One region of the Peribacillus muralis genome, then DNA from elsewhere that is predicted to be linked to it. Evidence: riboswitches for the same ligand, from Rfam matches in the RefSeq annotation. Region 1 holds a riboswitch; the other holds the start of a gene.

Region 1 (8,563 bases):
CAAGTTCGAGGAGTTTATGTCCAAACGGAGGTTCTTCGACGAAAACGTCCAAGGCAGCGCCTGCTACTTGACCTTTAACGATCATCTCATATAAATCATCTTCGTCCAGAATTCCACCCCGGGCACAGTTCAGTATATAAACGCCTTTTTTACAAGTGTACAATTTTTCTTTATTGATTAACCCTCTCGTTTCAGCGGTCAGAGGCGTATGTACAGTAATGATGTCTGCTTTAGGAAGCAATTCATCCAAGGGTAATGATAGGACCGACATCTTTTTAGCACGATCGGCTGACAGGAATGGATCATATACAATGACATCCATCCCAAACACTTTAGCTCGCTTGGCGATTTCCCCTCCAATACGCCCAAATCCAACAATGCCCAATGTCTTGCCCCGAAGTTCCGTACCTGTGTACGAAGAACGTTTCCATTCTCCATTTTTTAGTGAGGCGTTTGCCTGCGGAATGTGGCGCATTAGTGAAGCCATCATGGCAAAAGTATGCTCAGCTGTTGAAATGGTATTGCCATCAGGTGCATTGACGACGACGATTCCGCGTTTCGTTGCAGCCGGGATGTCTATATTATCAACGCCAACACCTGCGCGGGCAATGATTTTCAATTGAGGCATCCCTTTCATTAATTCTTCGGTGACCTTCGTTGCGCTTCTAACAAGGATAGCATCAATCTGCTCAAGTTCGTTTGCTGCTTCCTCTACCGTCTTTTGAATGAGAAGAATATTGGATGCGCCTGATAGAGGTTCGAGTCCCTCTGGTTTGATGGCATCTGCTACTAAAATCCGATACACGATTATACACCTTCCTTATGAATGAATTATCTTAAATTTCAGTTAATTTTACAATCGAATGAGGGATGATGTCAATTTGGTGCTTTGTCGTTTATACGTTTAATTGGAGGGGGTGGCCTTATGTGCGCAGCTCAAGCATAACGTATTAGTGGTTTTACCGTAGTGAGCTACGGCAGAAAAAAATTTTCAATAATTCTCAGTCTATGACAAATTCGATGAAAATGGGGTTGTCTATAGCTTTCATCTGAGTGCATCCCCTTTAGGTTCAGCAGCTAAAAAGCACATAGCCCACTATTTTGAGATTTGGACATCGGCCGTTTCGTTCCACTGCAGGAGATAAGCTTTCCGGAAGCGGTCCAGGGAGAGTGGGACGCCCAAGTGAATAATCGTCACTTATGTTGGCCGTTTTCCATACTATAACAATTAATTAAAAGAAAATGCTATTCAAAAGTAAGATTATCGGATATAATGGGTTTGTTAAATAAAAAATTTTATAGGTCTATCTTCGGGGCGGGGCGCAATTCCCCACCGGCGGTGATGAAGAAATGTTCTTCTAAGCCCGCGAGCCTTAAGGGGCAGGATTTGGTGTGATTCCAAAGCCGACAGTATAGTCTGGATGGGAGAAGATGGAGGTTCCTGATTGCGTTTCAACAATCATTTGCTGAACGTTTGTTTGATGTAACCTTTAATTTATCCCTTTAATTCAATCGGAATTAAAGGGTTTTTTATTGAACATCAACTTGCTGATGGAACCCAAACCTCTTTTTCAGGTAGATCGGAAAAGAAGGAGAGAGAACTATGAAAAAGAACAAAGTGAAAAAAACGGTGACACTGGCCATGATGGGAAGCATCTCGTATTTATTGATGCTTTTGAATTTTCCGTTTCCCGGATTCCCTCCATTTCTTAATGTTGACTTTAGTGATATTCCAGCATTGATGGCTGCCTTGATTTTTGGACCTGTCGCTGGAATTTTGGTTGAGTTCATTAAAAACCTTTTGGATTTAGTCATGACAGGTACACTGACAGTTGTACCAATTGGACACATCGCTAACTTCATAGCGGGCATCCTGTTCGTGTTGCCAACCTACTATGTGTTCAAAAAAATCAATTCAAAAAAAGGGATGACCTTCGCTTTGCTTGCAGGCACAGTAACCATGGCGGTTTTCATGAGTGTCCTGAATTATTTCGTTTTTCTACCGGCATACACCTTCTTTTTAGGGGCGGAAGCCATGTCGGGACCAGAATCAAGAACACTTGTCACGACTGCCATTCTACCTTTCAACGTGATAAAGGGCCTACTGATCACCTCTGTATTCATGGTATTGTTCATTAAACTGCAGACATGGATCAATAAACAAATATTATATAAAAATGCTTGATGACATAGAAAATATGAACAAAAAAAACCGGATAGCGCTATCCGGTTTTTTTGTCCGCCTACATGAAAGGGAAGAAGCGGAATAGTATGCCTAAAAAAAAGCCATTCTCATTTGAAAATGGCTTGTGACTTTATTCGTATTTCAGTGCGTCCCCGTCAAATGCCTCTTCGGAAACTTTAATCGAATCTGTTGGACACCCTTCGAACGCGTCCATCATGTCATCTATCAGTACATCCGGAATTTCCACGATACCCTCGTTATCGTCAAGGGTGACAAAAGCGATCCCTTCGTCATCATAATCATATATATCCGGTGCTGCTGCTCCACAAGCTCCGCATGCGATGCATGTTTCTTTATCCACAATCGTAAATTTAGCCATGAATATAACCCCTCCTAAGTTACTTAACAACTGATAATCTTTTTGTCCAGATTATTATCTCTTTCTTATTGTAAGACCCAATGCCAAACTTTTCAATAGAAAGTGTATTGAGAATTACTATCATAGAGCGGAATGTCAATGGAAAACATTCATATATTTAATTTTATTCTTGCCTTGTTTCGTCATGAAGTCACAAATTCTTCCTTAATTTAAGTAATAAAAACGGCGGTTTTTGCAGTTTTTTGTTACAATGGAGTTAATGGATCCATGAAATAAGGATGTGTGTCCCATGAATAATTATCTACAGGCAATCATTCTATATGCGATAAAAAAATTTCAAGGCGAGCGTTCCGTTTATGCTATATACCATATGCTGCAGGGGAAGAAGTCGTCACAAACGATTCAGGATGCCCATTTGTTCGGATTAACGAATATTTTTGGGACAATGCCTGTATTTACCCGTCAGCAATTAAATCAAAACATTGAACAATTCCTTAAAGATGGCTTCATTAATCCAACGGATAAAACCGATGCATATGAAATTAGCGGACATGGTGAGGGGATATTAGCCGGATATTTGCTGAATAATCCGTTTCCAACCTATCTTAATGGTTGGAAGTACCAAAATATAACCCCGGTATTCTGGGGAAGGTTAAACTTACTCATTCAAACTATATCCCATATTGTCCACAATGAAAGACGTTTTTATCCGATACAGCGAAACCTTAAGATCCAATCCTTCGTTAAGGAATTCCTGCATACACATCGTCAGGATCGAGACTTGATTGCGAGGCATCTCTATGAAGAACTGGTATCGCTACTAGAGGGGCAAAGTGACTTGAAAAGGGATATATTCATCTTGAAATTAACGGGCGTTAACAGGATTGGGCTAACTTTTGAACAGATTGCCAAAAGCAAAGAGGCAGAAGAAGAATATGTGCGGTTCATGTTTTTTGACTCGTTGCATCAATTGCTTGCCGAATTGGGTGATGGAGCCGATCATCCCCTTTTGGCGTCGTTGACATATGATTGGAAAAGGGGAGGAAACCCTCATTTGACCCAATCGACACAAAGGACCCTGCAATACTTGCTGGAAGGGAGAAGCATGGGGGAAATCGCCGAAATCCGCCGCTTGAAGCAAAATACGATTGAAGATCATCTTGTCGAAATTGTACTTTCGGATAAAAGCTTTCCAATACACGATTATGTGTCGGGCGAGGATGAACGTGATATTGCCGCAGCAATTGCGGAACTTGGCACCAAAAAGCTAAAGGCAATCATGCAAATGGTCGATAATAAACAAATAAGCTTTTTCCAAATCAGGCTTGTACTGGCGAAAATGGGTGACCAATGATGAATATCAAACATTTCCTTAAAATGAAATTCGGCTTTGACGAATTCCGACCGGGACAAAAAGAAGTGATTGAATCCTTGATGTCCGGCCACCATACATTGGCGATGCTGCCCACCGGATCCGGTAAATCGCTATGCTATCAGCTGCCTGCTTATCTTTTGAATAAGACCGTCCTCATTGTTTCCCCATTATTATCATTAATGCAGGATCAGGCAGATCAGTTGAAAATGAATGGGGAAAAAAGTGTTTTGACGCTCAATTCCTTTTTGACGATGAATCAAAAAAGAATGGCATTCGATCGGCTACATAGGTACCGGTTTATCTTTTTATCACCTGAAATGCTTAGCCTTGAAGGTGTGATCCAATCCTTGAAATCAATCGATATAGGTTTGTTCGTCATAGATGAAGCCCATTGCATCTCGCAATGGGGCTATGATTTCCGTCCCGATTATTTGAACTTAGGTGAAGTGAGGCGGGAGCTGAACGATCCGCTGACGCTAGCTCTGACTGCGACCGCAACGAATGAAGTCAGGCAGGACATCGTAAGTAAACTCAACATCGGACAAGCGAAGGAAATCGTTTCGTCCGTTGACCGTGAAAATATTACGATATTAATAGAACGTATCCACAGCTATGAAGAGAAGCAATATCGCTTATTGGAACTTGTCAAGGAATTTACCGGCAGTGGAATCATTTATTTTTCATCTAAACGAGTGGCTGAGGCAGTCACTGGTTTTTTACAGGAAAATGGAGTGGATAGTGTCAATTATTATCACGGTGGGATGGAACAGGAACAAAGGATGCTGATTCAGCAGCAATTCATTTCCGGTCAGCTGAAAGTGATCTGTGCGACAAGTGCCTTCGGTATGGGGGTAAATAAAGCGGATGTCAGATATGTGATTCATTTTCATATGCCTTCGACAATGGAAGCATATCTTCAGGAAATAGGCAGAGCGGGAAGGGATCAGAAGCAAAGCGTGGCCATTTTACTATATAATGATGGCGATGAAGGGCTTCCCCTGCATTTGATGGAGCAACAATTGCCTACAGATAATCAAATTGAAGGGGTTTGTTCGTACTTGGGAGCTACAGGCATGACTCTAGCGACTTGCACCCTTACGGAAAAAGAACATCTGTCCCAATCGTATTCCTTGAACGAAGTCCAGCTTCGTTTTTTCATTCAACTCATTGTAGCCACTGCAAATCCGTTACACCAAGTGGCGGAGATGAAGGAATATTGCCGTAAACGAAAGTTTGCGAATCAAGAAAAGCTGCAAAAATTCCTGAATTGGATCCGTGCAAAGGAATGCCGCCGCACGGGAGTACTGGCCTATTTTGATGAAGAGCAGCAAGCAGTGAACCCGCAATGCTGTGATAACTGCGGGATGGACGCTAAAAAAATGGAAGAGCTATGGCCTGATGTCAAGCTTGAACACGTTAATTCCTTTTCCACATGGAAAGAGGAACTGGCTTTCATCTTATTGAAGAAGGAAAATGGGCATGAAAAATAAGCAGGCTGAATTAATTAAGCAACTGACAGATAAACAATTGCTCCATAATTTGTTTCTTACACAAATTATTCTCTTAATGTTAGCATTGTTCTTGGGTATTATTTTATTTGAAGACCGTTCTGCATTTTTCGAATTATTTATGTTCGATGACCTGAGCATTTTATTGATCGGGGTACCCGCTGGAGTCCTGGTTGTTGTATTGGATATTATATTGATGAAAGTGACACCGCCTTCCTATCAGGATGATGGTGGAATTAACGAACGCATTTTCGGCAATTTGCCATATTCGATGATTTTTGTCGTTGCATCAGTTGTTGCGATAAGTGAAGAATTATTATTCCGCGGAGTGCTGCAAACTCATTTTGGTTTGCTTTGGACGAGCATCATTTTTGCAGCCGTTCATTATCGTTACTTGTTTAATTGGTTCTTATTTTTAAACGTATTGGTTTTGAGCTTTTTTATCGGTTTTCTGTTCGAATGGACCGATAATATCATCGTGACGATAATGGCCCATTTTGTCATTGACTTTATTCTTGGGGTTTTAATTAGGGAAAAAAACAAAAAACGTTGAGGTTGAGCAAGAAGGGAGGTGACTTGAATGAATCGAGTGCAAAAGAGTGAGAAGGAAAACGATCAGGCGGGTGAACTTCGTTCGCGAGTTGATCGTCATAAGGCTAAGTCTTTGCCTAAGCGCAGTAAAATCCATCAAAATAAAAAGAAAAAAAGTAAGGTGAAGTTTAAGTTTCCGATTATTAAGGCATTAGCGTTGTTTTTCATTTTGCTTCCGATTGGTTTTTACAGCCTTTATTCATATCTTCAGAAATTACCGGAACATGATCAAAAACCCAATCCAATCGTCATTGATAACAGTGAGGACGCTAAAGAAGCGATTCCGACTACAGCAACTGCAAGTGACTTAAAGGATAATGATGAAAAAGATTCGTCGAAGGCGGATGCGAAGAAAGAGAAAGAAGAAGCTAAGGCTAAAGCGGAGGCAGAAGAGGAAAAGCAGAAGGCTAAGGAGCAGGAACAAGCTAAGAAAAAGGCTGAAGAGAAAGCCCAAGCTGAGCAGGAAGCGAAAGAAAAGGCCAAAGCGGAGCAAGAAGCAAAAGAAAAGGCTCGGGCTCAGCAACTTGCTGATGAAAGAGCCAAGAAGGAAGCGGAAGAAAAGCAGAAGGCGACCCAAGACGTTCAAGCCGCAAAGCCTGATAAGGATGAGTATAAGGTTGTCTTACATACGGTTCAACCACAGGAAACCCTTTTCCGGATTTCAATGAACTATTATAAATCGCAGGAAGGCATTGCGCTGATCAGGCAGTGGAATGGATTGAATGGCAATGAAATTTCCAAGGGGCAGGTATTGAAGATTCCGATTAAGAAATAATGATGACACCCTGTCTTATAGCCAGGGTGTTATTTTTAATTCCAATTTTTCATATACGGCAAAAACAAGATGGGTAGGCACTTTATCATTTTTTCCTGGACAACTTCATATTCTATTTTAGAGAGAGTGAAGGAGGAAAAAGAATGGAATCGACAATCATTTTATTGGATGAAAAGACGGACCAAGCAACAAAACAAATGCTGCAGAATGTAGTGGACCGCAAAAAGAAGTTCGAGGCTCTTAAAAAAAAGCACATGAAAAGCTTATGGGCGACCATGATTGTTGCTGGTTTTTTTTTAATTTACCTTTATCTTAATATTGTAGTTCCTTATTCATATTCTTTTTTCACGATGTTCAGTGTTTTCGTCGACCATTTCAGCCATTTCCTGTTCTTGGCTTCAGCTATCGGGCTTTATGGATATATGGTGATGATTAAGAAGAAGCTCGATAAAGCGGAAAAGGAATTTCAACTGCTTCGCTGTGAAATCATCAATAAAAGTAAGCAGCTGTGGGAAAAAGAGGAAGAGTGGAAAAGCCGCCATAAGGTTTTTGAAATGATGAAGAAAAATTTTGATATCAATTTATACCATGAAAACAAATGATGATGTGTTAAATGATAGATGATTGCGGGTATCATGATTTTATGGTTACATGAAGATAACTCTTAGGCTTAGGATGGAAAGAAGGTTTAATGCAGATGTTATGGGTATCTGGAGTATTTTTTATCATTATTGTGCTGGTATTTGTCATGGTATTTTACATGTGGCGAACGGCAAAGCAAGATCGGCTGATTATTCAAGATTTATATTTCAATGATTTTCCTGAAGGATTTGGCGACATGCGGATTTTTTTCATTTCTGATCTTCATCGACGAATCCTTTCGGATCATTTGATTGAAGGCGCCCGCGGCAAAGTCGATTTGGTGATCATCGGCGGAGATATAAGAGAGAGCGGGGTGCCCATTGAACGTGTGGAAAACAACCTTTTGAAATTGAAAGAACTTGGTCCTCTTTATTTTGTATGGGGAAATAATGATTATGAAGGAGATTTTCATGAACTCGATGCAACACTTTTAAAGCATGGAGTGAAAATCCTTGATAATACAGCGGTGTCATTCGAATCGCAAAAAGGCAGGGAAATTGCTCTATTGGGCATTGATGATATTACGGAAGAACGTGATCGCCTTGACCTAGCCCTTTCAGATTGCGGAAATGAGCCCTTTAGGATTCTGGTGAGCCATAACCCCTCGGTCAAAAAACAGCTAACTTCGGAACACCGAATCAGTCTTGTCCTGTCAGGTCACACCCATGGCGGGCAAATTCGGATATTCGGCTACGGACCTTATCAGATTGGCGGCATAAAAAAAGAGGGGGACTGTTTGTACATGACAAGCAATGGCTACGGGACAAGCGCTGTGCCTTTGAGGCTTGAAGCTAGGCCGGAGACACATCTTTTCACCTTGAAAAGAGGGAAACGGACGGAAATTGGCGAAGCGGTGGAGAAGGTCTATTAAGCGGGATTGTCCAGTCAGCATATTGGAATTTTACAGTCGAAAAAGAATCCACTATAATTTCAATAAATGAAAGTTCAGCTATTGGAGGCCTTGTAAAACCATGCAAGAAGGTAAATATAATATAAAGGCAGTTTCAAACCTGCTAAACATACAGCCGGGAACTCTACGAGCATGGGAAAGGCGCTATAAATTCATCGAACCCGTCAGAAATGAGTCAGGTCACAGGCTTTATACAGA
Region 2 (8,563 bases), 2.4 Mb from region 1:
CTACTTCTTCTCCGAATGCCAGCTTAGCCACAATGCCGCAGCCGACTCCATCTAAATCATTATGTGTAAAGAGATGGTACACACAAACCCCTCCTAATAACTAATAAGTTTACTTTTCCCTAAAGATATGAATTTCAATTGCAATCTTTACAATTGTAGCATAATCATGTCCGCATATTTTAAAATGCTTTCATTACCTGTTGCTTTTGCGTATTTTTTTATAAACGACCGAAAAATTCTTTGTTTACCCAATCCAGATCTATTTTGCAGTAAAAACCCATTAATTAGAAATTGAATATTCCTCTAAGGTTTAAGTGACCTTACCTGACTTCCGCTCAACAGCAATTCAAATGATATAATGCTTTCGGACAGAATCAATATGGAAACAAATTCTTATGAGATAAGGAAGAAAACGTGACCATTTCTTCGTTTAAAAAGGATTACCGGGAATGCCTAGAAAATTGGATAGTGTGACTCTGTAAGTGATTATCGAAAACATGATAATCGCTACGGGATTGATCGTTTGTTTTGCTGTTCTAATACTTAAGAATTTGCCGCGAGCTTCGAAAATCAGAATATTATGGAAATGTTCATAGGAAAGCCGCAGGGATATCCTCCCTGCGGCTTTCCTGAATGATATTTATTGCTCTATCAGCTTCCCAAGGTTAGCCATTTCAATTGCACTAACAGCCGCTTCATAGCCTTTGTTGCCAGATTTAGTTCCGGCACGTTCGATGGCTTGCTCGATACTCTCGGTCGTCAATAAACCGAAGATAACCGGTACACCTGTATCCAAGGACACGGCCGCCATGCCTTTAGCTGCTTCATTGCATACATAATCATAATGTGAGGTAGCTCCCCTGATTACCGTTCCAAGACCGATTACTGCATCATATTTACCTGTGTTCACAAGTTTCTTCGCAATTAACGGAAGCTCAAAAGCACCAGGAACCCAAGCGATATCAACATCTTTTTCATCCACACCATGACGCTTGAGACCATCCAAGGCCCCGCCCAAAAGCTTGCTTGTGATAAATTCATTGAACCTGCCTACAACGATTCCCACTTTTAAACCTGATCCGATTAATTGTGCTTCAATGATATTCCCCATGTCCAATTCCTCCTAATTTATAAAACATTTCATTTTTTTGTTCATGCGTTAAACCTTACGAATTCGGAAGGTTCAGTTCAAGTTCATGTTTTCTGCTTGTTGCAGCTTTCTCAAGGTATCGAATCAATTCGGCGATCGTGATGAATTTCAAGTTGAATTTTTCGGCAATGACTTCTAAATCGGATACCCGTGCCATCGATCCATCTTCATTCATGATTTCACAGATGACCCCAGCCGGTTTGGCACCGCATAACTTGGCCAGATCGACAGAAGCCTCCGTGTGCCCTGCCCGGTTAAGTACGCCGCCTTCTTTGGCAACTATTGGAAAAGTATGACCAGGCCTTTGAAAATCTCCAGCAACCGAATCTTCTTTAAGAAGCTCTAAAATGGTCAAGGACCTTTCAAAAGCACTAATTCCTGTAGACGTGCTCTTATGGTCGACACTTACTGTAAAAGCCGTTCCATGATGGTCGGTATTATCTCCAACCATAGGATGCAAGTCAAGCTTGGCTGCCAGTTCTTCGGTTATGGTTGTACATATCAAACCTCGTCCATGAGTCGCCATGAAATTAATCGCTTCCGGTGTCGCCTTTTCAGCGAGTACTACAAAATCCCCTTCATTTTCACGGTCTTCATCATCCGATACAATTACTACCTTGCCAGACTTCAATTCTTCAATCGCTTCTTCTATTGTAGAGAACATCCCTTACACCGCCTTTATATTAGAATCCATGCTCTGCTAAAAACTCTAGATTTATTCCTGGTTTTGAGTCGCCTTTTTTCATTTGATGTATAATATATTTCCCAATCATGTCGTTTTCGATGTTAACAATATCCCCAGCCGCTTTCTGCCCCAAAATGGTGTCCTGATGCGTCAATGGAATCAAGGAGACCGTCAAAAGGTTTCTTTCAATCCCAAATATCGTCAAGCTCGTTCCATCGATGGCGACCGATCCTTTTGGAATGCAAAAGGCACTAAGCCCTTCCTCCAATTGGATGACATAGTAAACGGCATTTTCTTTTCGCTCTTTCTTAATGATTGTTCCGGTGCCGTCGATATGACCTGAAACGAAATGGCCGCCAAACCTGCCCTCTGCACTCATGGCACGCTCGAGGTTCACAAGTGATCCCACTTTTAATGTCCGGATCGTCGAAGCCTTGACCGTTTCTGGCATTACGTCGACAGCAAACAAACTTTTCGTGAAGGAGGTTACCGTCAAGCAGACACCGTTGACCGATATACTATCCCCCAGATGAACATCTTCAAGGATCTTCTCGGAACGAATCGTCAACTCCATACTGCTTTTTCCTTTTTTTAAGGAATGGACCGTACCAATATCCTCAATGATTCCCGTAAACATGTTTTTCCCCCTTTTATGGAATATAAAAAACCCCTTAGAATGACCTAAGGAGTTAGCAGGAGAAATGAGTGAAAAATGGTATACCTAAGAAACCTAATTTTATCATTTTTGAAAAATTAGGCGTACGTATACACTTGGGTTCCACACGTCCTTCTCCCATCCAGACTGTACTGTCGGCTTTGGAATCTCACCAAATCCTGCCTTTATCAGGCTCGCGGGCTTAGAATTTCTTCATCACCGCCGGTTGGGATTTTCACCCGACCCCGAAGGACTAATAATATGAATCTTTAAATATTTTATCACCTTAAAGTACGGATGTAAAATTTCTTACTATAAATGGTCCATTTGTTACAGAATCGCCCCCCTTACAAGAACTGATAAAAAACCTCCGATGTGCTCCAAAAAGGTTATTCAAGTAAAAATAGTGGAATAAGATATAAAAGTCACAATACGTTCAAGGAGGAGTCCCATGCTTATAGTCTTTTTTAACTTGATTTTTTACTTATTCGTCATCACCATGAATTTTTTAGCCAATTTCCTTCCATTCAACGGCCAAACATCTGGAGAGGTCTCCGATAAACTGGATGTTCTTTTCACCCCTGCCGGTTATGTATTTTCGATATGGGGCTTCATCTATCTTTTACTGGCCATTTGGGTTTTTAGGCAATTTACAGGCGAACATAGAAACAGCCCTGCCACCAAGGCATCATTTCCATGGTTCGCTTTAAGCTGTGTGCTGAATGGTGCGTGGCTACTGGCATGGCATTACGAGTACTTTTTGTTATCCGTTTTCATCATCGTTGCACTTTTGGCTACGCTATTGGTCATTTATACACATATTAAAAAGGTTGCGCATACTGGTTTCGACCTGTTCCCATTTTCCATTTACTCAGGCTGGGTAAGCGTTGCCACCATCGCTGACATTTCTTATTACCTCACTTATATAGAATGGGACGGTTTTGGGATTTCCAAAGTGGCCTGGACGATCACTATGCTGATTGTAGCAACAATCCTGGCTTTTGCCTTTGCAAGTAAAAACCGGGATTGGGGCTATCCGCTCGTGTTCGTTTGGGCGTTCATCGGCATCGGGGTTCGCAACGAGGCCAACTACCCAGTCATTACGACCATTTCTTATATCCTTGCCGCTGTCATCTTGATCATCGCCGTGATCATCTTCATCAGGTATCGGAGAAATAAATAAACAAGAATACGTTCCTTAAAAGGCTTGCAGGAGATCATCCCAGATGTCCTGCCAAGCTTCAAGGCCAACAGATAGACGGATGAGTTGATCGCTGATGCCCATTTGCCTGCGCGATTCTTCAGGTACGGCCGAGTGCGTCATGGTAGCAGGATGCTGGATCAATGTTTCGGCATCCCCTAGGCTGACGGCAATCTTGACTAATAGAAGCTTATTGAGAAATTCCTGGGCATCTTCTTTTGTACCATGCAATTCAAAAGAAATAAGCCCTCCGCCATGTTTCATCTGTTTTTCCATAATATAATGATCCTCATGCGTTTCATCCCCTGGATAGTATACCTTTTTTACCTTTGGATGCTTCTTAAGCTCGCAAAATATTTCCATTGCATTGCCCGAGTGCCGATCCATCCTCACTGGCAAAGTCTTTAACCCCCGCAGCAGTAACCAGGCATCGAATGGTGAGATGATCCCGCCTATATCTTTTTGTGTCGTTCCCGCTACGTGATCTATAAAACCTCTGCTGCCTACCACAAGCCCGGCAACGACGTCCCCATGGCCGCAAAGATATTTGGTAGCGCTGTGAAGAACGATATCACAGCCATATTCAAGGGGTCTCTGCAAGTAGGGGGTGCAAAAGGTATTATCGACTACGACCGTCACATTATATTCCTTCGCAACTCTCACCACCATCTGCAGGTCGATCATTTTCATCGTCGGATTTATCGGGGTTTCCACATAAATGCAGGTCGTTTGCGGCCGGATCATTTTCCTTACCTGCTCCTCTGTATCCATTTCACAAAAATCATGGGCGATGCGATATTTGTTTTTCATTAGCTGCAGAAGGCCGAAGGTGCAACCATATAATCCCTGTGAACAAAGGATGTGATCATCCGTTTTTGTCAAAGCAAAAAGCACAGCCGAAACTGCAGCCATCCCCGAACCGAAAGCAAGTCCTGCTTCCCCTCCCTCCAAAGCGGCGATCTTTTCTTCCAGCACTTGTACCGTCGGATTGCCCAGCCGAGAATATATATAGCCGTCCTCCAAGCCCGCAAACCGCCGTTCCCCTTGCTCCGCCGTTTCGAAAGTGAAAGTAGAAGTTTGGAATAAGGGTGTGGTCAAACTCCCTAAATGCTCCTTGGAGTCATATCCTTCATGAATGACTGCCGTTTCGAATCGTTTATGCCTATCTGCCATATTATCTCCCCCCACTCTATATCTATTTCTATCTTATGTCAGAAATAACTCTTGTGGAAGCGTTTTCAAGAAGTGTTTATCCTATTTCCCAAGGTCGGATATGGCCCCCTCCATCCCGCTAACGTCCGTTCAACCTTATTGATGCGCCAGAACGAAAAAAACCATCCTAGAGCGAATGGTTTTTTCCTTTATCATTTGTGGATGGGCTGAGAGTACTTAACCTATTGCGAATCAGCGGGGAAAAATAGTTCAGAATCGGCCCACCCAAACAAACGGTTAAAAGTGTTCCGATACCGATTGGCCCACTGAAAGCGAGTGCCATCCCCAAGAAGAAAAGATAAATTAAAGTTTTTGAGTATAGTATATTCATGCCAGTTAAATCCTGAATGATTAACATCGAACGGTCTACAGGAATCGGGGCAAAGTTTGCAAATAAATAGATAGCCGTTCCTAACCCGAGAACTGTTAATCCGACCAGTACACAAAAGAGTTTGGTGAGCAAATGCTCCGGCTGTATCAAGGGCTGCAATAAAAAAAGCCATAGATCAATCCCAATACCTGTTATAAAAGCTGTCATTAATCCTAACACTTCAGGCCTCTGCTTGTTTAATAAGGCATGAAAAACTATCATTATGGCCGCTATGATGACCTCCCAGCTTCCAACCGTTAGGCCGACTTGTGTGGTCAGTCCGACCAAAAGGGCATCAAATGGTGATGTTCCGATATCCGACTGAATCGTTAAGGAACAGCCTAGTGTCAAAATCATGATTCCCGTTACATAGTGGATGAATCTCATTTTACCCACGTTAAACAGCCTTATTCATTGACCAATTCTTTTATCATGAGAATATGGGGGCCGCCGTCTTCAATGAAGACATCTGAAGAAGTCCGGTAGCCAAGCTTTTGATAAAATCCCTCAGCTTGAGTTTGCCCATGTAATTTGACCCGCGATATTGCCTTTTCCCTTGCGATTTCTTCCAACGTTTTTATGATCGTTTTCCCTAGGCCGAACTTGCGGTAAGGCTCGAGGATACAGATTCTTTCCAATTTCCCTAAATCTTCGACGATCCTTAGCCTTCCGGTTCCGACAGGCTGATCATTATGAAAAACTAAAATATGCTCAGCTTGACCATCGAGTGTATCAAATTCGTCAAATTCATCTTCCAATCGGTAACCTTGTTCCTCAACAAATACTTCTTTTCTGATGGCAAAAGCCAAATCCAAATCGTCAGCCACCGTTATTTTCTTTGAATCCACTGATCCTCATCGCCTTTCTAGATTTATTCCTTGAGACAAGTCATAATAAATTCATAACCTTTTATTAGTATAAACGAAAATATTTTTGTTGTAAATACAACAAAAAGAAAGCAGGGGTTTTTAAATGAAGGAAATACTTCGCGAAATCGGAATGATCGCTAGGGCATTGGACTCGGTTAGTAACATAGAATTCAAAGATTTTGACCTGACGAAAGGTCAGTATTTGTATCTTGTTCGAATATGTGAAAATCCTGGAATCATTCAAGAAAAGGTAGCGGAAATGATAAAGGTTGACCGTACGACGGCAGCCCGTGCCATTAAAAAACTTGAGAATCAAGGTTTCATTGTAAAGAAAAATGATGATTACAACAAAAAAATCAAAAAATTATTTCCTACCGTTAAAGGCGAAAGAGTTTATCCATTTTTAAAAAAAGAAGGCGAGTATACCGACAAAGTCGCATTAGCCGGTTTATCTCCAGATGAAACCGAAACGATGTTAGATCTACTGCAAAAAGTCAGAAAGAATATTGAGGTTGATTGGGAGTATGTGAAGAAAGGAAACAAAAGAGAGTACTGATCTGCCATTCATTACAATAAAAAAAGCGACAGCCATTTTAGAGTGACCCAGTAAAATGAGACAAGGAAAAAACACCCCTTGAGTCGTATTAGTTATCTAAACGATTTTGGAGGTGTTTTTCTTCATGGGCACAAGAGTTCACTACCCCGAGGAAGTAAAATGGCAAGCTGTAGAATTAAAGTTACAAGGAATGAGTAATAAAGCAATAATGAAACAGTTAGGAATCAAAAATGTATCCCAGATTAAAACATGGAAGAAATGGCATGATGAAGGGCAAACCCATCGATTCTCTCAGCCTGTAGGAAAACAATATACGTATGGAAAAGGACCTGCTGGTTTAAGTGAAAAAGATGCTTTAAAACAAGAGAATAAGCAATTAAAAGCACAGTTGGAAATCTTAAAAAAGTACCAAGAGATCGAGAGGAGTTGGAGCCACAAATTGTTGTACAAGTAGTCAAGGAACTGTCTTCCATGTACAAAATCGTTGATATATTAACAGTATTAGAAGTACCTAAGGCCACCTATTATAGGTGGAAGAAAAAGTATACAAGATCCGTTATGAGCCCACTTGAAGAAGTAGTCGTTCTCCTATGCGGAGAGAGTCATTTTCATTATGGTCATAGGAAAATCAAGGCTCTTCTAAAAAGAATACATGGAATTGAAGTTAATCGAAAAACAGTTCAAAAGATCATGCAGAAATATCAAGTGCAGTGTCAAATTAAAGTTAAACGACCAAAATATTTAAATGGTGAGAGTAACATTGTGGTGAAAAATATCCTAAATAGAGAATTTACAGCTGCCAAGCCTAATGAGAAATGGGTAACGGACATCACTTATTTACCATATGGATCAAAAATGTTGTATTTATCAACAATCATAGACCTTTATAATAACGAGATTGTAACCTACAAAGTGAGTGAGACTCAGGATGTAGATTTGGTTAAAAATACACTTAATGAAGCTGTAGAGAAAAGAAAACCAAAAGATGGGTTACTGATTCATACTGATCAAGGTTCTGTTTATACATCTTATGTTTTTCAAAATTTAGCTAAAGAAAAAGGCATCATCACAAGCATGTCCCGAAAAGGAAACTGCCATGATAATGCCGTCATAGAATCCTTTCACTCCTCGCTAAAGTCGGAAGGATTCAACACTCAAAGAAGAGCATCTATATCTAATTCTAAAGTAGTGCAAATGGTAAATCAATACATGTATTATTATAACCAAATACGTATTCAAGCAAAATTAAACTACCTGTCTCCAATTGAGTTTGGAGAGCAGGCAGCATGAGTGTTTTTTCTAAGTCTCAATTCGATGGGTCAGTTCAATTTGGCCGTCGCTTTTTCGGGGAACTATTCGTCGTCCACGATATTTCCACCATAGAAGGTCACTCTCGATAGGGGGATATCCAGTTCACGAGCCATTTTTTTCAACTCGCGCTCCTCCCTTTCCGTCACGATTGATATAACGGTGCCATTAGCACCCGCACGGCCGGTTCTTCCTGATCTATGAATATATTGGTCGATATTATCAGCCATATCAAGATGAACGACTGCGGTCAGCCCTTTAATATCAAGTCCCCTTGCCGCTACATCCGTTGCAATTAGCATCGGCGATTTGCCGGAACGAAGCTTACGCAACGCTTTTTCCCGATCGACTTTATTGGATTCTCCATGTAGGACCCCCATCTCAATACCTTTATAGCTCAGCTTTTCGTGTAAAACGCTTAGCTCTGCTATATCGTTAAGGAAGGCAAGGGCCTTCACATCCTTAAGTCTTGTGATTTTTTCAAGAATCTTGGATTTTTCCCTTCGCTCTACAACAAAGTAAAGATGGTCCACTTTCGATTCCATTTTTTCATTCTT

The links. A riboswitch is a leader RNA that binds a small molecule or an ion and turns the genes downstream of it on or off. The one in region 1 is predicted to bind FMN.
Region 2: another riboswitch for FMN. It lies ahead of ribE (riboflavin synthase); the one in region 1 lies ahead of ABE28_RS14455 (ECF transporter S component).

Annotation. Positions count from the first base shown of each region.
Region 1 is NZ_CP017080.1:2,974,221-2,982,783, reverse strand. It holds gene serA (phosphoglycerate dehydrogenase) at 1-805, opposite strand, end outside; FMN riboswitch at 1,303-1,437, shown strand; gene ABE28_RS14455 (ECF transporter S component) at 1,604-2,185, shown strand; gene ABE28_RS14450 (ferredoxin) at 2,316-2,564, opposite strand; gene ABE28_RS14445 (YpbB family protein) at 2,854-3,918, shown strand; gene ABE28_RS14440 (RecQ family ATP-dependent DNA helicase) at 3,915-5,429, shown strand; gene ABE28_RS14435 (CPBP family intramembrane glutamic endopeptidase) at 5,419-6,000, shown strand; gene ABE28_RS14430 (LysM peptidoglycan-binding domain-containing protein) at 6,028-6,813, shown strand; gene ABE28_RS14425 (YpbF family protein) at 6,957-7,415, shown strand; gene ABE28_RS14420 (metallophosphoesterase) at 7,511-8,326, shown strand; gene ABE28_RS14415 (MerR family transcriptional regulator) at 8,427-8,563, shown strand, end outside.
Region 2 is NZ_CP017080.1:540,252-548,814, reverse strand. It holds gene ABE28_RS02595 (DHH family phosphoesterase) at 1-82, opposite strand, end outside; gene ribH (6,7-dimethyl-8-ribityllumazine synthase) at 641-1,111, opposite strand; partial or broken gene ribB (3,4-dihydroxy-2-butanone-4-phosphate synthase) at 1,176-1,814, opposite strand; gene ribE (riboflavin synthase) at 1,834-2,472, opposite strand; FMN riboswitch at 2,617-2,747, opposite strand; gene ABE28_RS02575 (TspO/MBR family protein) at 2,942-3,673, shown strand; gene megL (methionine gamma-lyase) at 3,689-4,864, opposite strand; gene ABE28_RS02565 (YczE/YyaS/YitT family protein) at 5,031-5,660, opposite strand; gene ABE28_RS02560 (GNAT family N-acetyltransferase) at 5,681-6,121, opposite strand; gene ABE28_RS02555 (MarR family winged helix-turn-helix transcriptional regulator) at 6,246-6,698, shown strand; one part of gene ABE28_RS02545 (IS3 family transposase) at 6,823-7,099, shown strand; one part of gene ABE28_RS02545 (IS3 family transposase) at 7,099-7,988, shown strand; gene ABE28_RS02540 (DEAD/DEAH box helicase) at 8,051-8,563, opposite strand, start outside.